DNA from 4 places in the Glutamicibacter protophormiae genome. Region 4 is predicted to be linked to each of the others. Evidence: riboswitches for the same ligand, from Rfam matches in the RefSeq annotation. Region 4 holds a riboswitch; each other region holds the start of a gene.

Region 1 (2,194 bases), 630 kb from region 4:
GAATCCTTGTTGACCACCAATGCCGCCCATTCAGGCTGCGAGTAGAGCGAGATGGTCTTGATCGGCGAGCCGTTGGAGCGGGCCAGCAGTGCGGCGGATCCTGCGGTGGAGCCGACCTGAACTGCGTCTGCGCGCAGCGCTTCGTTGGCCTTGTTCGATCCGGCGGACTGGATCCATTCGACGGTGACTCCCTGCTCCTTGGCTGCCGCATCCAGCCATCCCTTTTCCTTGAGAACTAGGCTCAGCGGGTTGTAGGTGGCAAAGTCGATGGACAGCGTCTTGCCGTCGCCTGCGGCCGAAGCGTTTTCGCCGGCGCAGCCTGACAGTGCAACGGCGCCAACTGCCAAGGCTGCGAGAGACAATGCGGTGCGACGGGTGAAGTGGTTTGCGAGCATGAGAATTCCTTGATTTGTGCGTGCGAGTGCAGCGGCCGCGAAAGTGCAGCCGTTGAAGAGAAAGTGCGTCGGCGAAGCTGGCGCTAGTGGTTTGTGGCGTCTACGCCCAGAAGGCCAAGGAGCCTTGCCCGGTTGGCAACGAACTGCTCGTTGCTGTGGCTACGGGGGTGGGGAGCCTCCAGCCGGAGGTCTTCAATGACCGTTGCCGACTGCTGGTCGTTACGACGTCCAAGAACCACAACGCGATCGGCGAGAGTCAAAGCTTCGTCGACATCGTGGGTCACCATCAATACGGTCGTTGGGAACGATGCATGGATCGACAGCAGTAAGTCCTGCATTTTCAGGCGGGTCAGAGCATCTAAAGCGCCAAATGGTTCATCGAGCAGCAGCACGCCAGGGCGGCGTGCCAGCGCCCTGGCAAGGGAAACCCGCTGTGCCATGCCACCGGAAATCTCGCGTGGCCGCAGGTCGGCCGCGTGGCTCAGTCCGGTCAGCTCCAGAAGCTGGTCAATGAGTTCGTTGCCTTCCAGCCTGCTGGTTCCCGGAGCCAGTCCGAGCGAGATGTTCTCTCGCACCGAACGCCAGGGAAGCAATCGCGGTTCTTGGAATGCTACCGCGCAAAGTTCGTTGATGTCGTTGACTTCCCGGACGCCGGTGAAGACCGCGCCACTCGAAGGGTGATCCAGACCTGAAACCGAACGCAGGAGTGTTGACTTGCCGCAGCCGCTGGCACCGAGGATCGCCACGACTTGGCCTGCATCGATGTGCAGGTTGACGTCCGCGAGAACTGTGCGCTGTTCATTCTTTGTGGTGAACGTACGCGAGACATTTCGGAAGTCGACGGGCAGTGCGGTGGACGTGCTGGTGCTGTCGGCGGTCTGAGGCAGGGCGAAGGCAGTGGCCATGATCATCTCCATCGGTCCTGGCGGTAGCACCGGCCGGGAATCCTAGGATTCAACGGTGGTTGCTGCGGCGTCATAGAGCCAGATCTCTCGGCCGCTCGGGATGGTTACAGGTCTATTACATGCATTCGAACGATTTCATTGCAAATCCTGCGTAACATGAAAAATCTTCGATATGACCGCGCGAGCTGTGGGATATTTCGTTATTTATTTCATTGAATGACGGTTTGATCGATTTTTACCCTCCATGCTTGGGTCATCTTCGGCGGTTCACCGCATAGAGCACCCGTCGGGTTCTGCAACAGCAAGTCTTTCGGCGACAAAATATGACTTCGGGGCTTGGAATCGCCCGTTTGTTACGGCTACAAATGATTACGACCCATCCAGAGCGGCTGAGAGATCTGGCTCCACGACGCCGCAGCAACCACCTTTAGCCGGGACGGTGCTACCGCCAGGATCGATGGAAAGAATCGAGGACTTTTTTATGTCTTTTGGCGCACCCCAAAACAATCTCGAGGTGGACTTCAACACGCTGAGCACGCCGGGAGCCGGCAATGCGCTGGAGCTCGATGAATTCACCGAAGAGCGTCCGACCCGCCAGTTGCTCAAGGTGACTCCCGGTCCGGGAGCCGACGAAGACTACGAGCGCCTCGCCGCGATTTTCCGTCCGGTGTTCGCCCAGATTGCCGCCGGAGCCAAGGACCGGGACCGCAACCGCATCTTGCCCTTCGAGCAGGTGGGGTTGCTGAACCGCGAGCGTTTCGGGGCGTTGCGCCTTCCGGTCGCCAACGGCGGCCACGGTGCCAGACTCAGCGACGTCTTCCGCCTGCTGATCGAACTTTCCGAGGCGGATTCCCACATCGGGCAGCTCTGGCGTGCGCACATCGCCTTCGTCGA
Region 2 (2,194 bases), 640 kb from region 4:
CGCTGCCGGAAATCAGCAGCAGCCGGTCGACGCCTTCGAGGGCCGCGACGAGCGTGTGCGCCGCGTTGTAGTCGGCGGCGCGGGTCTCCACGCCCTTGGCTGCCAGGGCTTCGAGCTTCTGAGGGGATCTGCCGAGCGCGACCAAGCTGTCCGCTGGGGCGCCCCGGGATAACAGTGCATCGATGACGAGGGTGCCGAGTTTTCCGGTGGCTCCGGCGACTGCGATCTTCATGGGGTTCCTCCGTTGGCTTCCGTGGACCCCAGCCTATTCGCAGAGGCCCGGGATCGTAAGGATTCAGCGGGTGAAGCGTTGTCGGTGTGGACCGCAGGGCCGCCCGAATCATGAAGACCTGCAGCCAGGGCCTGAATACAAGGAATTCCTTTCGATTCGATGGGCGTCGCCGCCAGCTGATATTGGCGTCCGGTATGCAAAGGGCGCAGCTGGTACGGAAAATTCTCCACCTGCATCAGCACTCGTCGAGCCAGAAAAACACTGGGGAGAACCGAGCCACTTGTGGTGCCGTTGCAGCAGGAGCTAAAACGGGCTCCCTGAAAGCTGGACTGCGGAATCAGGAGCAGGAGCCCAACCAGCCGTCGTCAAGTGTGCGCTTTGATCGGCGTCACATAACGCCACAAGGCAATTTGTTACGTCAAATATGGCGTGAAACTCGCGGGGTACCACTTTTTCCATGACTTCATGACGTATTCCTTACGTCACGCTTGGTCACATGCGATTCCGTGTTCGACACTGAAATTGTTCAAGAAATTGGACGCCACACCATCCAGAGCGACTGAGAGACCTGGCTCGTTGACGTCGCAGCAACCACCCGATAGCGGGATCGGTGCTAAGGCCAGGACCGATGGAGATTGCTAGATTTCGCAACGGTTCTTCAAGGGGAGTGCTCTGCCTTCCCTCGAATTCGCAACAACCGGATCGTTGAATATCAGGCGTAATCCTCGGCTCAAATACCGAGAGGAACTTACGAATATGCGTACTGCGCACCTGAGTTTGAAAGCGGCGGCACTTGTTGCCGTCCTGGGCCTGACCCTGACCGCATGCGGCGGAAATTCGACTACCGCAGCTCCGGCTGAAGGTGCTCCCGCTGCCGCCGGCGATCCGGTTGAAGGCGGTACCTTTACCTTTGCCGAAGTTACCCCGATTAACAACTGGCAGACGCAGGCGGCGCGCTTCTATGAGAAGGCAAACGTCCTGAACTCGGTCCTGGACCGCCTGACCTACTTCGATGCGGAGTCCGGCAAGCTCGTTGGATGGATCGCTGAGGACTTCAAAGCAAACAACGACCAGACTGAATTCACGTTCACCATTCGTGACGGGGTGACGTTCTCCGATGGATCCGCGCTGGACGCGGAAGCGGTCAAGCTCAACCTTGACGCGCTGGGCCTGGGCATCAAGGACGCGCAGGTCGCTCCGAACGTGGACTTCGGCGCCTATAAGTCGGCGGAGGTCCTCGGCAAGAACCAGGTGAAGGTGACGCTCAAACGTCCAGACGCCAACTTCCTGCGTGCCACCTCGTCCGTCGCAGCAGGCTTGGTTTCCCCGAAGACCTTGAAGCTGGATAACGCAGGACAGTCCGCTATCGCGAAGATCGTGGGCTCTGGCCCGTTCGTCTTCGAATCGGAAAAGCCGGACGAGGAAGTTGTCTTCACCAGCCGAGACGACTACGCGTGGGCACCCGAAACCGCAGAAAACCAGGGCGATGCCTATCTGGACAAACTGGTGATCAAGTACCTACCTGAGGTAGCCAGCCGCGCTGGCGCTGCGCAGTCCGGTCAGGTTGACCTTGTCCGCGGACTGCAGCCGGTGGACGAACAGGTGCTGGCAGCCAACGGGGGCCAAGTCTTCGCCGCGCAGGGTGTCGACCTGACCACCAACCAAGCTGCCGTGCGCATCGGTTCCGGCAAGCTGGAAGACGTCAAGGTTCGCCAGGCTCTCCAGATCGGTATCGATCGCCAGGCAATCAAGGACACCGTGCTGTCCGAGAGCTACGTGGTGGCCGGTTCGGTCCTGAACCACAAGGCCCCGGGCTTCGTCGACTTGTCGTCCGAAATCGCCTATAACCCGGAGAAATCCAAGCAGCTTCTGGAGGAAGCAGGCTGGAAGGTCGGTGCTGACGGAATCCGCGAAAAAGACGGCGAAAAGCTGGAAATCACGGTAGCCACGTCGAACAACTCG
Region 3 (2,194 bases), 430 kb from region 4:
TCATTGACCTGCCTGGAGATCGTGTGGTGAGGAGGGTTCATGCCGTTGGGCACCGTCAGACGGGCAGATACCGCATCGCTGAAACTTTCATGGTCGCCCAGAAGAGTGAGCACGTCCTCATGGCGGAGGATCGAATAGCCTAGGAAATCGCTATGGGCTACGGGGCATTGCAAGCGAAGCCGGTCGTAGGCAGCGATCTGGTTGGCGAGCGCTTCGGGATCCTTGGGGTCCCACTGGACAATTTCCTGCGCAGGCATGGCAGTTCTATCCGGTCCTTAGCCTTCGCAGTCAGCCTATGAGTGCCACACTGCGGAAACAAGACTCTGTGTACAGCATGGCGTCGCCCATGAAGCGGGCAACGCCATGCTGATCAGCTAGTTGTTCGAATCCAGAGAGATCTTGGTGCTCACCGGCACCGGGTTGGCGAACAGGTCCAGTACAGGGCAGTGGGCATCGACGGCCTGCCGCAGTTCATCGTAGCGTTCAGCGGATTCCGGGCCGGAGATCTGCACGTCCAGGTCTACCGAGGTGAAGCCCGGGCGGATCGACTTGTCGATGCCGAACAGGCCGCGTACATCCAGATTTCCGTTGGCCACGATCTTCACGTCGTCAACCTGGATATTCAACTGCTCGGCATAGAGGCGGTAGATAACCACTTGGCAGGAGATCAGGGCGCCCAGTGCATATTCGACCGGGCTCGCTGCCAGGTCGTCGCCGCCCAGGGCCGCAGGCTCGTCCACGGTGAAGGTGTGCTTTCCGGAGATGATGTTGCTGGCTACCGAACCGAAGCCCTCGCCCTGGACAATGAAGGTCAGCTTGGCGCTGTCCGGGGCGGTGGAGATGCGTTCGCCCCAGCCGGTGCCAGCCTGCTGCAGGCGGGCGGAGCGGTCTTCGGCAACGGAAATGGTGGAAGCTGCGGTAGACATGAGGAATTGATCCCCTTTCTGGCGCAAGGGGCGCCATCGCTTACGAACCTGTCTTTCAGGTCCGTCGAATCATCACCTGGAGCACCCCGCACAATGACGCGAATAGGGTTGCCGTCCAACCAGCCAGGGCTTGTGTGATTGGAACTCGTGATTCAGTAGTTACTTTTCTACCGGGTTTCTCCGGTGTTGGTAAATAGCAGTCTTCATGTTTCGTCACAGGGCAAACTGTCTGTCGCACCGATAGAATTGGGACTGAAATCCGCGCAGGCTCAGCGCGGCCGCCCACCCGAGAAGTTGCGTGTATGGATTACCAGCTAACACCCGTTGCCGCTCAGACACTAGTGACCGAGGAAGAATACGCCGCAGGTTGGGCTATCGCCAACGAGGGACAGGTATCCATCCACGACCGGAAACAGACCCCGGGAATGTCCGCCGTATTCGGCTGGGTGAATAATGCGTTCGTAGTGGTCCAGTTGTCGATCCAGGGTACGAATATCAGCTTCAGCAGTCGCTGCGATGCCCACGAAGGGGAGTACTCCTGCGAGCATGTCGCCGCTCTGCTCGTCGAGGCAACCCAGATCGACGGTGGGGGCTTCAGAGTTACGGATGCAGTAAGGCCACAAGATACTTGGAAGATGCCGCAGGTCGCGCAGTGGGAACGAACCCTGAAACGGCTGCTCCCACACGTTCCTGAGAGCAGTGAGTTCGAAGACGAGCTTGAAGAAGAGCCCTTGGGCCTCATCCTGAAGGTCGTTGCGGCCACCCGTTTTGGCAGGCCAAGCGTGCATCTCAATGCACGTCCCGCACGCAGGGGAGCGCGCAGCCCGTGGGTGCAGACCGGGGTGTCATGGCGCAAACTGCCTTTCGACGACCGCTTCGCCAAGGAACAGCGCCGCGCGGCCAACGAACTGGTCATGCTCAACGAGCGCGCACAACACGACCTGTACGGACATGTTTGGGATGCCACCGACTGGATCACCCTGAATAACCTTCCCGGCAAGGATCTGCGTGAAGCCTTCGAACGGATCAGGGAATCCGGGATCCACCTTGTCAACGGGAATGCCAGCAACCGCGCCGACGTGGCCCTAACCGATCTGGCCGGGTCCGCTTTCCTGGACCTGCGGCGCAGCGAGAGCGGCTTGACAGTTGAGGGCATCATCCGTGGGCCGAACGGCGAAACCGAGCATGTCCTGGCGTTGGGAAACCCTCCAACGCTGGTGGCCTACGCCGATAAACCCCTGGACAAAACCAAGGATCTTTCCATTGCC
Region 4 (2,194 bases):
CTTCACCGGCTTCTTCGAGAACTTCTTCAACACCGAGACGTTCCTGGGCAGCCGGCTGAGCGAGGAGGCGCTGGCCGCGAACAAGGCGCTGGCCTACGCGGCCTCGCCCTACGCCTCGGTGGCCGCCCAGCTGACCTGGGTGACCGACTTCCGCGAAGACATCCCCAAGATCGACGTGCCGGCGCTGATCGTGCACGGCACTGCGGACCAAATCCTGCCGATCGACGTCACCGGACGGCGCTTCGCCGCGGCGCTGCCGGCCGCCGAGTACCACGAGGTCGAGGGCGCGCCGCACGGGCTGCTGTGGACCCATGCCAAGGAGGTCAACGACCTGCTGCTGGGCTTCCTCTCCCGCTAGCCGGCTCCGAATTCGGCGGCCGCCACGAGCTCTAAGAGCGCAGCTACTCGGGCAACCACGAGAACGTGCGCATCGAGATGCTGATGCACGCCAAGCAGTCCGGCGCCGTCGGCCTGATGAACGGCATGGTCGAACAGTGCATGGGCGAATACAACCTGGATGGCTGGACCGTTCCGGACCTGTTCAACAGCGACGACGTCAACGCCTTCATGAAGCGCGGGCGCTGACCCGCTGAACCCTTCGAAACCTCCGGATGGCCCCGCCGCCCGGAGGTTTCGCCGTGCCCGGCGCGCGGCACACCGCGTCCCGCAGGCGTCATGCGGCGACATGTTCGGCGCTCCGGCCCGCCGCGCGCCGGCCGAATATGACGCCGTCTTGCGGTGCGTTCCGCCGCGTGACGGCGCGGTTCCCGAGCGCTCCGGGGGCGTGCTTGAATCGGTGCACACCATCCAGAGCGGCTGAGAGACCTGGCTCCGCGACGCCGCAGCAAACCTGCACTTCCGCAGGCAGTGCTACCGCCAGGTTCGATGGAGCCCGGGAACCCCGGAATCCCTCGGAACACGATGTCCAAGGAGCCCGATCATGACCGTCACCGCACTGCCCCGCGTCCCCTACGCCGGCACCGCCAGCGAGACCGAACTGGAGCACTGGCGCGGCATCGCCCGCCAGGTCGCCGGCACCCTGGCCGCCGACGCGCTGGCCCGCGACCGCGCCAACGCGCAGCCCTTCGCGGAGGTGCGGCTCTTGCGCGAGGCAGGGCTGCTGGACCTGCTGGCCCCCGCCGAATTCGGCGGCGCCGGAGGGCACTTCGAGACCGCCTTCGAGGTCATCCGCATCCTGGCCGCCGCCGACGGGTCGATCTCCCAGCTGCTGGCCTACCACTACATCAACCAGTCTTCCATCGCGTTCTACGCCCCGGCCGAGGCGCAGGCCGCCTGGTGGCGGCGCACCGTGGAGGAACGCTGGCTGTGGGGCGACTCGGTCAACCCGGTGGACCCGACCCTCGTGCTGACCCGCGAGGGCGCCGGCTACCGGCTGAACGGCGCCAAGCGCTTCTCCACCGGATCCGGGGTGGGCGAGGTGATCGTCGTGAACGCCCAGGTCGAAGGCACCGGCGAGCTGCTGGCCTTCGTGGTGCCGCGCGATGCGCAGGGGCTGGAGATCGTCGACGACTGGGACTACCTGGGCCAGCGGCTGAGCGCGTCGAACTCGCTGGTGTACCGCAACGTGCGCATCGAGCCGGCCGACGTGCTGGGCCCGGTCACCGACGAGCCGGTCTCCACCCTGCTCACCCCGGGCATCCAGCTGGCCTTCGCCAACTTCTACGTGGGCATCGCCGAGGGCGCGCTGGAACGCGGCAAGCAGATCCTGCTGGGGCGCAAGAACGCCTGGTTCCTCTCAGCGGCGGAGACCTACTCGCAGGATCCGGTGTTCCAGCGCACCGTGGGCGAGCTGAAGGCCCGCACCGCCGCCGTCGCCGCCCTGGCCGAGAAGCTGGGCCGCAGGTTCGATGCGCTGCTCTCGCTGGCCGGCGCGGTCACCCAGCCGCAGCGCGCGGAACTGGCCGTGGCGATCGCGGAGCTGAAGGTCGTGGCCACCGAGGCCGGCGTGGAGGTCGCCAACCGCATCTTCGAGGTCACTGGTTCCTCCTCCACCCAGAGCGGCGTCGGGCTGGACCTGTTCTGGCGCAACGTGCGCACGCACTCGCTGCACGACCCGGTGGACTACAAGAAGATCGAGGTCGGCGCGTACTTCCTGCGCGGCGAATCGCAGCCGCTGTCGCTGTACACCTAAACATTCCACCGCCTGAAAGGACCGCACCATGACCGCACTTGC

The links. A riboswitch is a leader RNA that binds a small molecule or an ion and turns the genes downstream of it on or off. The one in region 4 is predicted to bind S-adenosylmethionine.
Region 1: another riboswitch for S-adenosylmethionine. It lies ahead of JQN66_RS01380 (ABC transporter ATP-binding protein); the one in region 4 lies ahead of JQN66_RS16175 (acyl-CoA dehydrogenase family protein).
Region 2: another riboswitch for S-adenosylmethionine. It lies ahead of JQN66_RS01425 (ABC transporter substrate-binding protein); the one in region 4 lies ahead of JQN66_RS16175 (acyl-CoA dehydrogenase family protein).
Region 3: another riboswitch for S-adenosylmethionine. It lies ahead of JQN66_RS14225 (OsmC family protein); the one in region 4 lies ahead of JQN66_RS16175 (acyl-CoA dehydrogenase family protein).

Annotation. Positions count from the first base shown of each region.
Region 1 covers NZ_CP069806.1:273,411-275,604, forward strand. Annotated here, with positions in the region: gene JQN66_RS01375 (aliphatic sulfonate ABC transporter substrate-binding protein) at 1-395, opposite strand, end outside; gene JQN66_RS01380 (ABC transporter ATP-binding protein) at 479-1,300, opposite strand; SAM riboswitch class I at 1,306-1,407, opposite strand; SAM riboswitch class I at 1,674-1,764, shown strand; gene JQN66_RS01385 (acyl-CoA dehydrogenase family protein) at 1,782-2,194, shown strand, end outside.
Region 2 covers NZ_CP069806.1:283,369-285,562, forward strand. Annotated here, with positions in the region: gene JQN66_RS01420 (SDR family oxidoreductase) at 1-232, opposite strand, end outside; SAM riboswitch class I at 776-867, shown strand; gene JQN66_RS01425 (ABC transporter substrate-binding protein) at 989-2,194, shown strand, end outside.
Region 3 covers NZ_CP069806.1:3,036,339-3,038,532, reverse strand. Annotated here, with positions in the region: gene JQN66_RS14230 (cytochrome P450) at 1-257, opposite strand, end outside; gene JQN66_RS14225 (OsmC family protein) at 375-926, opposite strand; SAM riboswitch class IV at 958-1,079, opposite strand; gene JQN66_RS14220 (DEAD/DEAH box helicase) at 1,229-2,194, shown strand, end outside.
Region 4 covers NZ_CP069806.1:3,462,627-3,464,820, reverse strand. Annotated here, with positions in the region: gene JQN66_RS16185 (alpha/beta fold hydrolase) at 1-358, shown strand, start outside; gene JQN66_RS16180 (hypothetical protein) at 424-585, shown strand; SAM riboswitch class I at 801-892, shown strand; gene JQN66_RS16175 (acyl-CoA dehydrogenase family protein) at 941-2,152, shown strand; gene JQN66_RS16170 (acyl-CoA dehydrogenase family protein) at 2,181-2,194, shown strand, end outside.